Regions from separate parts of the Bradyrhizobium sp. WSM2793 genome, predicted to be linked through region 2. Evidence: predicted binding sites of a transcription regulator. Region 2 holds the regulator's gene; the other holds the start of a gene.
The links. Region 2 encodes LexA, which represses DNA repair genes until DNA is damaged. Its sites were predicted from a motif close to TGTTCNNNNTGTGTTCNG; they were not measured.
Positions count from the first base shown of each region.

Region 1: A3AS_RS0100890 (putative DNA modification/repair radical SAM protein) is a predicted target of LexA. The motif match lies at 4,114-4,131, and genes of this name have one in related genera.

Region 1 covers NZ_KB902768.1:202,476-209,412, forward strand. The annotation lists gene A3AS_RS0100880 (inorganic phosphate transporter) at 1-1,257, opposite strand, end outside; gene A3AS_RS0100885 (UdgX family uracil-DNA binding protein) at 1,356-2,798, opposite strand; gene A3AS_RS0100890 (putative DNA modification/repair radical SAM protein) at 2,798-4,033, opposite strand; gene A3AS_RS0100895 (ImuA family protein) at 4,196-4,984, shown strand; gene A3AS_RS0100900 (DNA polymerase Y family protein) at 4,881-6,476, shown strand; gene A3AS_RS0100905 (error-prone DNA polymerase) at 6,473-6,937, shown strand, end outside.
Region 2 covers NZ_KB902791.1:266,279-273,215, reverse strand. The annotation lists gene A3AS_RS0124820 (alpha-hydroxy acid oxidase) at 1-469, shown strand, start outside; gene A3AS_RS0124815 (HAD family phosphatase) at 478-1,107, shown strand; gene A3AS_RS0124810 (hypothetical protein) at 1,276-1,482, shown strand; gene glp (gephyrin-like molybdotransferase Glp) at 1,710-2,921, shown strand; gene lexA (transcriptional repressor LexA) at 3,097-3,798, shown strand; gene A3AS_RS0124790 (hypothetical protein) at 3,863-4,111, opposite strand; gene A3AS_RS0124785 (hypothetical protein) at 4,326-4,760, shown strand; gene A3AS_RS0124780 (GAF domain-containing protein) at 4,979-5,920, shown strand; partial or broken gene A3AS_RS43780 (ComEC/Rec2 family competence protein) at 5,930-6,937, opposite strand, start outside.

The DNA.
Region 1 (6,937 bases), on a different contig from region 2:
GTCGAGCCCGCCCTTGTAGGCGTTCAAGGTCGCGACCTCTTCCTTGTTGAGGTCGTTTTCCTTGTCCTTCATCAGGAAGCGGATCGCTTCCGAGGTCAGGTACATGTCGTTACGGGTGTTGCCGACCACTTCCGCCGGCACCTTGTTGAGCGAGCCGTATTTCGCGACCTGGTCGCCGACATCCTTCACCAGCACCGACAGCGAGGGGTAGGTGCCTTCGCTGATGTGGTGCGAGGTGATGTACTGCGTCACCGCAGGACGGGGATCGCCGATGATCGAGTGACCGGCACCCTTGGCCGCGATCACCTTGGAAGCAGCATCCGAGACCTTCTGGAACTGGGCGACCTGGGATTCCGGCAGCGCGCGGTTGAGCGCGTAGGCCGTCGGCACGGTGCCGATCAGGATCAGCATGATCAGGCCCATGCCCTTCTGGCCGTCGTTCGAGCCGTGCGCGAAACTGACACCGGTGCAGGTCGCGATCAAGAGGCCGCGGATCCAGAGCGGCGGCGCCTTGTTGCCCTCGGGCGCGGCATACAGGGCCGGGTTGCGCACGACGAACTTGAGCAGCAGCAGCAGCGTCGCAGCGCAGATGAAGCCGAACAGCGGCGACAGCAGCAGCGCGTAGCCGATCTCGGTCGCCTTAGTCCAGTCCACGCCCGAGGTGCCGTCGCGGCCGCGCATGACGGCGTTGGCGAAGCCGACGCCGATGATCGAGCCGATCAGCGTGTGCGACGAGGAGGCGGGCAGGCCGAAGAACCAGGTGCCGAGATTCCACAGGATCGCGGCGATCAGCAGCGCGAACACCATCGCGAAGCCGGCGCTGGAGCCGACCTGCAGGATCAACTCGACCGGCAGCAGCGAGACGATGCCGAAGGCGACCGCACCGGAGGACATGAGCACGCCGAGGAAGTTGAAGAAGCCCGACCACATCACCGCGACTTCGGCCGGCAGCGAATGGGTGTAGATCACGGTCGCCACCGCATTGGCGGTGTCGTGGAAGCCGTTGACGAATTCGAAGCCGAGCGCGATCAGCAGCGCGACGAACAACAGGATGTAGGGCAGGTAGCTCGTCACGCGCGCGCCGGTCGCGTTGACGTCGACATAGATGCTGTAGGCGACGAACAGCAGGCCCGCGGCGAGGATGCCGAAGAACAGGATCATCGTCAGCGGATTGAAGCCCTTGTCGAGATTTGGCCGCGAGGCCGGCTGGATCGGCGCGGGATCGGCTACCGCGCGGTCGAATGCTACATCGGTCATGTCTGGACGCCCCTTAACTTTGAAGTAAGGGTATTGTCCGCGATTGATTTGAAGGCTGGATGACAAGCGGCGGTTGAAAACCGTTTTCCTGCCAGTATTTAGGCGGCCCGCGCGGCTCTCTTCTGCAAGCCGGCAGCGATCTTCAAATCGTCGACAAAGCGCTGATATTCCTGCACCTTGGCTTCCGGATCGGGCAGCCGCAGCAGATAGGACGGGTGCACCGTCACCAACGCTTTGCGTCCGTCGGGAAGGTCGATGAGCCGGCCGCGGGTCTTGCCGATGGGGGTGATCTTGCCGAACACGCTTTGCGCGGCGGTGGCACCCATCGCCACGATCAGATCAGGCTGAATTGCCAAGACTTCCCGCTCATACCATTGCCGGCAGGCCCGGATCTCCGGCGTATTCGGCTTCTGGTGCAGGCGGATCTTTCCGCGCGGCACGAATTTGAAGTGCTTCACCGCATTGGTGATATAGACCTTCTTGCGATCGACACCGGCCTCCTCCAGCGCACGGTCGAGCATCTGGCCGGCCGGACCGACGAAGGGATGGCCGGCGAGATCTTCCTTGTCGCCGGGCTGCTCGCCGACCAGCATGATGTTGGCGGATCTCGGGCCTTCGCCGAACACGGTCTGGGTCGCGTCCTTGTAGAGATGGCAGGCGCGGCAATGCGCGGCCTCCTCGCGGAGCGCTTCGAGATCGTCGGCAGCTCGCTTGCGTTTCATCGGAGCCTCCGGCCGCTTCTGAGGCTTGTGCGGCTCGGTTGCGGCATTGGCGATCATGGCGCCGGTCATGCGTTCGGCGTCCTCGATCAAGGGCTTAATGATCGAAGCCTCGGGCAGGTTCCTCCAATATTTCTTCGGCATCTCGGCCTGCATCGCCTTCACCTTGAGCCGGGCTGGATTGAAGATGCTGGCGTAATAGCGCCGCCAGGTTTCCTCCAGCCGGTCTTCGCCCGGCGCTTCGCTCTTGCTGACGCCCGGCGTGAACGCGAGCGCGTGGCCGTCCCAATGCGCGCAGAGGCCCGGCGTCAGGATCGACCAGGGCATGTCGGCAAAGCGTTTTGCGAAGAATGGGGCTGCAAGCTCGACGATGTGATGCTCCGGCTCGAACCAGGCAACGTAATGCGCTGCGCGCTCGCGTCCGATCTCGCGGAAGCGGACGAAGGCGTGCATCTTGTGCTCGTCGCGATGGACCGCTCGCGCCATCGCCGTGACCTGCGCGACATCAGGGTCGGTCGCGACCTCGATGAGGTCGTGGTTGTCCTTCAGCCGAAACAGCAGCCGATAGAGGATCGCAAAGCGCTTGATATCGCGGTGCAGGATTGCGGCCTGGGCGAGTTCGACAAATTTTGCGGAGACATTGAAGGTGCCGTCGTTCACCTCGAGGATCGGAGACGGCGCTTGCGGCGCGAACAAATCGGCTTCGCCGCCCCGCACGGTCCAGCTGACATCGGTCGGCTGCACATGATGAAGCACGAGGCTGCGCGCGGCTTTGCGCCAGCCGTCGAAATCGGTTTGGTTGTCGAGAGTGATGTACTGCATCAGAAGCCAAATCCCAATTGTGTTGCTTTCGGCTTGAAGCGCTCGATCAGCCCGGCGGCATCGAGACGATGCGGCGAGGGGCGGTGATCGCTGAGGACGATGAATGGCAGGGCCTTGTGCTTGGGCACGTGCAGCCGCGCGAGATCGGAGAGACGGATCGTGGTGGTGCGCCGCGTCGTAATGATGCGCTCGACCGTTTTGGTGCCGAAGCCCGGCACGCGCAGCAGCTCCTCGCGGCTGGCGCGGTTGACGTCGAGCGGGAAGCGGTCGCGATGGCGCAGCGCCCAGGCGAGTTTTGGATCGATGTCGAGCGGCAGCATCGCGCTGTCGTCGACGATCTCGCCGACATCGAAACCGTAGAACCGCATCAGCCAGTCGGCCTGGTAGAGCCGGTGCTCGCGCAGCAGCGGCGGCTGCACCAGAGGCAAGGCGCGGCTGGCGTCGGGGATCGGGCTGAAGGCGGAGTAGTAGACGCGCCGCAGGCGGTAGGCGCCGTAGAGATTGGCGCTGGTGTGGAGAATGGTGTGGTCGGAGGCAGCATCAGCGCCGACGATCATCTGCGTGCTTTGGCCCGCCGGCGCGAAGCGCTGCGGCTTCGCCCTGGTCTTCGCACTGCGGCCTTCCTCGGCCTCGTCGAGCTTCAGCCGCAGCCGGCCCATTGTACGGCGGATCGCGCGCACGTCCTTCTCCGGCGCGAATTGCTGCAGGCTCGTCTCCTCGGGCATCTCGATGTTGATGGAGAGACGATCGGCATATTTGCCGGCTTCCGCGATCAGCGCATCGTCGGCCTCGGGAATGGTCTTGAGATGGATATAGCCGCGGAAGTGATGCTCCTCGCGCAGCTTTCGCGCGACGCTCACCACCTGCTCCATGGTGTAGTCGGGGCTGCGGATGATGCCGGAGGAGAGAAACAGGCCCTCGATGTAGTTGCGACGGTAGAAGTCGAGCGTGAGCTTGACCAATTCGTCGACGGTGAAGCGGGCGCGCGGCACGTTCGAGGAGGCGCGGTTGACGCAATAGAGGCAATCGTAATTGCAGGCGTTGGTCAGCAGCACCTTGAGCAGCGAGATGCAGCGTCCATCCGGCGCATAGGAATGGCAGATGCCCATGCCGGGCGCGGTCGAACCCATGCCCTTGCCGTCGCTGGAATCCCGCTTCTCGGTGCCGCTGGAGGCGCAGGACGCGTCGTATTTGGCGGCGTCAGCCAGGATTTCCAGCTTGCGTTGTACGTCCATCTTGGAATCCCTTTGATTCAGCTCATGAATCCGCTTGCGCGCCAATTCGATTGACTCTCTACGCGCCGTTAGCTTTATATTAGAACATATCATGAACAAATGAGCCAGCCGCTTGTTCTCTTTTGAGAGCCATCGGCAATCACCTCTGAAGGAGCGGCGAGCATGAGCGGCGCACGGACAAGCGCGCTTGCGACCTTGCGCGGCCAGATCGAGCGTATCGAGACGGCGACGGTCGTGCATCCGCACGATCGCGTCGCACTCGGTCATAGCGAAGCCGACAACGCGCTGAAGGGCGGGCTCGCGCGCGCGGCGATCCACGAGGTGTTTTGTGAGGGACGGCAGGGGACGGCCGCGACCGGCTTCGTCATGGGGCTTGCCGGGCGCGTCTCGGCGCAGCGGCCGTTGCTGTGGGTACGGCAGGATTTCTTGGAGATAGAGGCAGGCGCGCTGTCGATGAGCGGGCTCGCCGAGCTCGGCCTCGATCCGCGCCGCGTGGTGATGGTGCGCGCCGCCGATGTCGAGAGCGCGCTGCGTACCTCGGCCGATGCGCTCGCTTGCGATGCGCTCGGCGCCGTCGTGCTCGAGCTCTGGGGCGAGACCAGGCAGTTCGATCTCGTGGCGAGCCGCAAGCTGACGCTGGCCGCGCAAAGCTCCGGCGTCACCGGCCTGATGCTGCGGATGGCGGCGCAGCCGCTGCCTTCGACCGCGGAGACACGGTGGATGCTGCGCGCGGCGCATTCGCCGCCGGGATCGGTGTGGGACGCATGGGGCGCGCCGCGTTTCGATGCCGAACTCTTGCGTAATCGTCATGGCCCCTGCGGCCGGTGGATCATGGAATGGAATTGTGATGAGTGCCAGTTCAGTGAACCGTCGACGTATTCTCAGCCTGTGGCTGCCGCGCCTGCCCATCGACCGGATCCAGCGTTTCTTCAACAGCGCCGGGCTGGGTAAAACCAATAATGAGCCGAGCATCGTCGTCATCAAGGACAACAATGCGCTGGTGATCCATGCGCTGGACGAGGCTGCCGAGCGCCTCGGCCTGTACATCGGTCAGCCGCTGGCCAATGCGCGGGCGATGTGCCCGGACCTGAAAGTGTTCGATGCCGATGTCGCGGCCGATGCGAAGACGCTTAGCGACATCGCCGACTGGTGCGACCGCTTCACGCCGCTGGTCGCGCTCGACCCGCCGCATGGGCTGTTCCTCGACATCACCGGCTGTGCGCATCTGTTCGGCGGCGAGGCTGCGTTGCTGCAAGCGCTGGTTCGGGCGCTCGGCCGACAAGGCTTTGCCGTCAGCGCGGCAATCGCCGGCACCTCGGTCTGCGCGCGCACGCTGACGCGGCAGGCCACGGGCACCATCGTTGCCGATGGCGAAGAGGCGAGGGCGATCAGCCGGTTTCCGGTGTCCGCGCTCGGTGCGGACGAAGCCATCACCACCGGTCTGCGCCGCGCCGGCCTCAAGACCATCGGCGACGTCGCCGCGCGCTCGCCGAGCGAGATCACGGCGCGGTTCGGGGCGCGGTTCTCAACCTTGCTCGCACATGCGCTAGGGCAGGGCGATGCGCCAATCAACCCGCGTAAGCCGTTGCCCGATTACATCGTTGAGAAGCGTTTCGCCGAGCCGATCGCGACCGACACCATGATCGCAATGACGCTGTCGCGGCTCGCCGATACGCTGATCGCGTCGATGGAGAAGCAGGGCAAGGGCGCGCGCCGGCTGGAAGCCGCGTTCTTCCGCACCGACGGCGTGGTGCGCGCGATCATGGTCGAGACCGGACGTCCGGTGACGCGAAGCGCGGTGATCGACCGGCTGTTTCGCGAGCGCCTCGACGCGCTCGCCGATCCGCTGGATCCCGGTTTCGGCTTCGACATGGTTCGCCTGTCGGCGAGCCGGACCGAGATCGTGGTGCAGGAGCAGCGCGATCTCGACGCCCATGTCCACGACAATGACGAGCTTGCCGCGCTGATCGACCGCATCGCCGCGCGCATCGGCGGAAAGCGCGTCGTCGTGCACCTGCCTGAGGATACCCATATCCCCGAATGCGCTGTGATGGCCGCGCCGGCGCAGCATCATCTCGCCGCCGCCATGCAGGCCGAATGGCCGGCACGGACCGAAAGCGAGCCGCCGCTGCGTCCCTTAAGGCTGTTCGACAAGCCGGAGCCGATCAAGGTGCCGTTCGCGGCCGTGCCGGATGGTCCGCCGCATCAGTTCACCTGGCGCCGCGCGCTGCATGCCGTGGTGCGGGTGGAAGGACCCGAGCGTATCGCGATGGAATGGTGGCGGCAGGACGGCAAGCAGCTGACGCGGGATTACTTTCGCATCGAGGACGCCGAGGGCCTGCGCTTCTGGATTTTTCGCGACGGACTTTACGAGGGGGAGGTGTTCGACGGCGACGGCGAGCCTGCTTCTCCAGGCTGGTATGTGCACGGTCTTTTCGCATGAATAGCCCCGCCTATGCCGAGATCGGCATCACCACGAACTTCTCCTTCCTGCGCGGCGGCTCGGATCCGCGTGCCTATGTGCATCAGGCGAGCAAGCTCGGCATTCCCGCGATCGGAATCGCCGACCACAACACGCTCGCCGGCGTGGTGCGGGCCTGGAATGAGCTCGACAATGACAAGGTGTTGCACAAGCCGAAACTGCTGATCGGTGCGCGCATCGTCTTCATCGACGGCACGCCCGACATTTTTGTCTACCCGCGCGACCGCGCCGCCTATGGCCGGCTGTGCCAGCTCCTGACCAAAGGCAAGCGCGGCGACGACATCACGCGGATCGAGAAGGGCGAGTGCCGTCTCACCTTCGCCGATCTCCTGGAATTTTCGGAAGGCCAGCTCCTGGTCCTGACGTTGCCGCATCGCTTCGAGCCGGCGCAGGCGCTGGATGTGCTTGCAAAGCTAAAGGCG
Region 2 (6,937 bases):
GATTCCGCTGATCCTGAAGGGCATCGCCACCGCCGAGGACGCCCTGATCGCGATCGATCACGGCGTCGAATGGATCTACGTCTCCAACCATGGCGGCCGCCAGCTCGACCACGGCCGCGGCGCCATGCATGTGTTGCCCGAGATCGTCGAGGCCGTGAAGGGCCGCGCCAAGATCATGGTCGACGGCGGTGTCTGTCGCGGCACCGACATCGTCAAGGCGATCGCGGCGGGCGCGGACATGGTCGGGATCGGCCGGCTGCAATGCTGGGCGCTAGCGGCGGCTGGCGAGGCCGGCGTCGCGCGGATGCTGGAGCTGCTGGAGGACGAAGTGCTGCGCTGCCTCGGCCTTTTGGGCGCCACGTCATTTGCCGAGGTCGACAAATCCTGCCTGCATCCGGCGACCGCCACCAACGCGCCGAGCGTCTTCAGCGCATTCCCGCTATTCGACCACGATCCCTATCGATACTGAGTGAAAGGATGCAAGTGAACTCGCTTTCTCCCGGCAGCGCGGATGCGCTTCTGTTCGATCTCGGGCGCGTGGTGCTCGACATCGACTTCTCCAAGGCGATCGCCTGCTGGGCGGGACATGCCGGCTGCCAGCCCGAGGCCATCGTCGCGCGCTATGTGCGTGATGAGGCTTACCGGCTGCACGAGGTCGGCAGGATCAGCGACGAGGACTATTTCGCCTCGCTGCGTGCTTCGCTCGGCATCGGCATTTCGGACGCCCAGTTCCTGGAAGGCTGGAACGCGATCTTCGCCGGCGAGATGCCTGACATCGCCGAGCTGCTGCCGCGCGCGGCGAAGCAGATGCCGCTCTACGCCTTCTCCAACACCAACCGGCCGCATGTCGACTATTTCTCGAAGGAATACGGCGAACTGCTCGGCCATTTCCGCGCGCTATATCTGTCGTCCAGCATCGGCCTGCGCAAACCGGATGCGGAAGCCTTCGACCATGTCGTCGCCGCCATCGGCGTGCCCGCAGGACGTATCGTTTTCTTCGACGATCTCGCCGAGAATGTTGAAGGCGCGCGGTCGCGCGGGCTGACAGCGGTGCATGTGACGTCGCCGCGCGACGTCGGGAACGCCTTGAAGGCATTGGGCATCTGACGATCTCCGCGCAGCGGGAGACGCCAATGTCGCCAAGTCTTCCGGAACCAATTTTGCCCAAAATGAGGAACCAGAGCGCTTTGTGCATTTTTGTACGGAGTTCCGGGAACGGAATGGCCCCTTACGGACTCTTGAGTCCGTTGGGACTTCTACACCGGACTTATGCACGTGCTGGGCAAAACCTATCTCACCAAGCAAGCCTCTCTCCTGCTTGAATTCGCAAGAACCACCTCGGATTCTGACCTTTCCGCCAAGCTGATCAGCAAGGCCGCCGACCTGAAATCCCAGGCCGATCCGCTGCCCGACAAGGATCAAGGCCCGAAGGCTCCCGACGTCGCGCTGGACGCCGGGCCGGACCGGCCGAGCGGGAGTTGAGCGATGCTGGCCGTGGCGCTCGTCATTCTCGTCCTCGCCATGGCCACCCTCCTGCCGATCGGTCTCGTTCTCTGGATCATGCCACGCCAAGCCTGAGCCTGCCTTCCATCCTGGGCTGGAAGCGGCAGGATAAATCCTGCCCGCTCCGCCATTTTGCCTCTGCCCCCGCGCTCGGCTAGAAGACTGTCGGAACATTTCATCCGAACGTGCCGAGCAGGAGTTTCGCCGTGGCCTTGATGCCGGTTTCCGACGCCCTTGCTGCGGTGCTGGCGGGTGCAGAGCCGCTGCCTGCAGAGATGGTTTCACTCGACGAAGCCTACCATCGCGTGCTCGCGCAGGACGTCGCTGCGCGGCGCACCCAGCCGCCCCAGGCGATGTCGGCGATGGACGGCTATGCCGTGCGCGCGGCCGATGCGGCAACAATGGATTCCACGCTGACAATGATCGGTGAGGTCGCGGCGGGCCGTCCGTTCACGGGAAAGGTCGGCGCCGGCGAAGCCGTGCGGATCTTCACCGGCGGCGTCGTTCCGGACGGCGCGGATGCGGTCGTGATCCAGGAGGACACGATCGCCGAAGGCAAGCACATAACGATCAAGGAAGCCGCGATCGTGGGTCGGCACATCCGCCCCGCCGGCGTCGATTTCCGCGAGGGCGACGTTCTCCTGCGCAAGGGAACCCGTCTGACGGAGCGCGATCTCGCCCTCGCCGCCGGAATGAACCACCCGCAGCTCGCCGTTTGCCGCCGTCCGAAGGTCGCGATTCTCGCCACCGGCGACGAACTGGTGATGCCGGGCTCAACGCCCGGGCACGGCCAGATCGTCTATTCCAACGGCTATGCCCTGCACGCGCTCGCCCGCAGCGAAGGCGCCGAGACCATCGACCTCGGTGTCGCCGCCGATACGCTGGAGGCCACCACCGCCGGCATCCGCCGCGCGCGCGAAAGCGGCGCCGACATCCTGGTCACGACCGGCGGCGCATCGGTCGGCGACCACGATCTGGTCCAGCAGGCGCTCAAGGACGAAGGCATCGCGATGGCGTTCTGGAAGATCGCGATGCGGCCCGGCAAGCCGATGATGCACGGGCGGTTAGGGGCGATGGGCGTCATCGGCCTGCCCGGCAATCCCGTGTCGTCCTACGTCTGCGCCTTCCTGTTCATGGTGCCGCTGATTCGCGCGCTATCAGGCCGTTCGGTGATTCATCATCATCGCGAGCGCGTCGTGCTGGGCCGCGATCTCGGCGCCAACGACCAGCGCGAGGATTATCTGCGCGCGCGCCTGGAAAAGCGCGACGATGGCGCGCTCGTCGCCCTTCCCGTCAGCCATCAGGACTCCTCTCTGCTTGCGAATCTTGCTGCAGCACAGGTACTTCTCGTGCGCGCACCGTTTGCGCCGAAGGCCGAGGCCGGCAGCCCCTGCGAGGTGCTGCGGCTCCCCGTCTGAACTGCGCCGCCACACGCATTCCGTGAGTTTCGTTCTGTTCACGGTAAATTAAGCAGTTGCGGAACACATATCGAACATATAGTGTCCGTTCATGATTTGTTTCGAGATGTAGCGGCTTATCGCTGAACTCATCGTCTCGGAATCGAACGACATCAACCGGGGGACTTTGTTCGAGATGTTAACGCGCAAACAATACGAGCTTCTGCGGTTCATCAGCGAGCGCTTGAAGGAAAGCGGCGTGCCGCCGTCCTTCGACGAGATGAAGGATGCGCTCGACCTGCGCTCGAAGTCAGGCATCCACCGCCTGATCACCGCGCTCGAGGAGCGCGGCTTCATCCGCCGCCTGCCCAACCGCGCCCGGGCCATTGAAGTGATCAAGCTGCCGGAGCTCCAGGCTGCCGCCGGCAACCGACGCGGCTTCACGCCAAGCGTCATCGAGGGCAATCTCGGCAAGCTACGCGCTAGCTCCAGCCCGTCCGCGGACGAGGGCGAGCGACCCGTTGCGGTGCCCGTGATGGGCCGCATCGCGGCCGGTACTCCGATCGAGGCTTTGCAGACCCGCAGCCACACGATCAGCGTGCCGCCCGACATGCTCGGCTCCGGCGAGCATTACGCGCTCGAAGTGCGCGGTGATTCCATGGTCGAGGCCGGCATCCTCGACGGCGACATGGCGCTGATCCAGCGCAACGAGAGCGCCGATACCGGCGACATCGTGGTGGCACTGATCGACGACGAGGAGGCCACGCTCAAGCGCTTCCGCCGCCGCGGCGCCTCGATCGCGCTGGAGCCCGCCAATGCCGCTTATGAGGTGCGCATCCTGCCGCCGAACCGCGTGAAGATTCAGGGCAAGCTGATCGGGCTTTATCGCAAGTACTGATACCGGAAGTACTCGATACTGAAGTCTTTTGCGCCTCGCGCGCGCCTTCGATCGGCCTCGCCGATCAGAGATTGGAGCGGATAACGGTCCGCTCCGGCTGGATAGTCTTTCTGGTATCGCACAGATTGTCCGGCCCCTCCTCCTTTCGCGACATCCTCGGCAGGCCGCGCGACGCAACATCGCTTCGCGGCCTTTCGAGTTCGAGGGGGACGGCCCAAATGCGCAGCTCGTTTGAGTGCAGCCGCAGCAACGCTGATCGCATCACCAGCATCGCGTTGCCGCGCAACCGCATCACTCCGCCGGTCGTTGACACGCGCGGTTGTCGAGACGCGGCTGCCAAATGCACGGAAGCCGACTTTGTTCCTAACAAATTCGGAAAAGATGGAAAAGATAATGTGATCGGGGCTCGCGGATCCCAGCCGCAGATTTGCCTACAACCGAGCAGACCGTCACGTGCTTCCACTCTGGTAGGGGCCTGCGCCTCCGAAAGAGGCGCGGGTCGCTATCTCTGCATTGAGGAGCACCCGATGTGTGACTACAGCCTGCATGCCGTCGCGACGCGCCCCGCAGAAGTCGGCGAGACGATCGTTACGACAACATTCCGCGGCACCTCGACGCGCGGCTTCGCCTCCGAAGCCGATCTCTCCGTCGCGGTCTGCCTGCTGCCGGGGACGGAGCTCGCCTTCGCCGACGACGTCCGTTACGACAACCGCTGGATCTGGACGCGCACCGTCAACTCCCGCGTCGGCAAGTTCGGCAAGATCGATCCGCACATTCCCGATCGCCATCATGACGCGATCGAATTCCCGGACGGCAAATCCGTGCTGGTGACGCAACTGGTCGAAGGCCAGCGCGCAACCGTGCTGCAACTGCCGGTGACCCAGCCGATCGGCGAGCGCGAGCACAAGCCGCAGATCATCGCCGACAGTCGCCCGACGGTCACACGACTGCCGATCGGCTGACGCCCTCCGCCCGATAGGCCGAGGGCCAGGATTGAAATGCCGTCGCCGGCCGAGGCCGGCGAGCCCGGAGGGTTTTTGTTTCATGAAATTCGATCGGCGAGCGCCGCCGCCTCGCCTCGTCGCCGCACGAAGTTTGAGCCGTGCTGCCTGAATTTTAAACGTCCGCTCCGCAGCCAAATGACCGATGCTGTCGTGGTTTGAGGCGGCGGACACGCTCGATGAAAACCTTCATTCGCGTCGTTGAACTCTGGGTGCCTGACCGGACGCGCATGCGGCTGGAATTCGGCGGCGGCCTCTACGATGAAGGGCTGTCCGCGTTCAAGGCCGTCAGCGAAGAGCTGCACTTCGGATATGACGAGGGGCTTCCAGGCAAGGCCTGGGCCTGCGGCCATCCCGTCATCCTCACGAAATTCGCCAACTCCTATTTCAAGCGAACCGATCAGGCCGTCGCGGCCGGCCTCACCTGCGGCGTGGCGGTGCCGGTGTTCGCAGGCGAATTCCTGCAAGCCGTGATGGTGCTGTTCTGCGGCGACGAGGAGGCGCATGTCGGCGCGATCGAGCTCTGGCACAACGATCCTGATCTCTCCCACGAGATGGGCCTCGTCGACGGCTATTACGGCGCGGCGGAGATGTTCGAATTCAACTCCCGCCACACCAAGTTTCCTCGCGGCTTCGGCCTGCCCGGACGCACCTGGAAGGCGGGCCTGCCGCTAATCATCAAGGACCTGCACGACGCCAAGAGCTTCCTGCGCTGGGAGGACGCCGCCAAGGTCGGGATCAATCTGGGGGTCGGCGTACCCTACCGAACCGGCACCGACCAGACCTGGGTTTTGACATTCCTCTCGGCGCAGGCAACGCCGATTGCGCGACGCTTCGAGATCTGGGTCCCGAACGAGGCCCGTTCGGCACTGGTCTTTCGCGCCGGCGATTGCAGCGCGCAGACCGACCTTGCCGCACGCTATGCGGACAAATCCATCGCCCGAGGCGAAGGCAGCATCGGCGGCGCCTGGGCCACCGGCATGCCCGCGCTCAACGACGATCTCAGCCATGACGGCTCGATCGCCGGGTCCGAGGCCTGCGCAGCCGGGCTGAACCGGATGGTGGCCCTGCCAGTCATCGGCAACGCAAGGCTCGAGGCCGTGCTGGCCTGGTATCTGTAATCGATGGCGTCAATCGTCGGCCTGCAAGTCTGTCTCCGATGGCGTTGCATCGCGGGTGCGGGGAGCCGCCTTCGGCACGAGGCTGCCGTCGAAATCACCTTCGCCGACACCGGCCGGTGACCACGGGCGGTTCGTGCCGCTCGCCCTCACCGCCTGAACCGAAAAGCCGTCGCCGCGCTGCGTCAATGCCAGCGCGCCCTGGCGAGCGAGCCGCTGCCGATCCACCACCATCGCCGCACAATCCGGCGGCGCGGGCCGCGACGTCACCACCAGCGTGGCGCGGCTGCAATCGTCCGCCAACGCGTCGATGCGCGAGGCCAGCGCGACCAGCCGTCCGTCGGCGAGCGGTGTCACGCAGCCGGACTCGTCGCACGATATGCCGCTCGCCAGCGCGCTACTGCCGGCATCGCGCGGATCGGCGTCGGCAGACAACCACTCCTTCAGCAGGAAATTGTCCTTGCCTGCCCTGATCAGATGCAAACGCCCGTCCGCGCCCCGCACCGCGACGTTCGCGCCGTCCCCGGCGATCAGGATATCGGGCTGCCGCACCGACAGCCCCCAGCCGATGGAAACCAGCAGCACCACGGCACCGCCCCAGCGCAGGGGCGTGCGCAACAGGCCCATCACGATGACCCCCAGGCTCGCTGCGATCAGCGGCGCGATGCCGAAGGCCGGGATGCGGCCGACCGCGCCCGGCAGTGCCGCCACCCAGCGCGAGACCGAGACCATCCAGTCGATCCCGATCCCCATCAGCCACCAGAACACGCCGTCGAGCCCGAACGGCGCTGCGAGCAGGCCCAACAGCCCCGCCGGCATCACCAGCGCAGAGACCACCGGCATCGCGCCGAGGTTGGCGAGCACGCCGTAGGGCGTGACGCGGTGGAAGTGGAAGGCGGCGTAGGGCGTGGTCGCAAGCCCTGCGATCAGCGAGGCCAGGAACAGCATCGCGATCTCGCGGCCGCCCCACAGCGCGATCCGCGCTGTCGCCGAATGATCGGGGGACGCAAACAGGTTCGG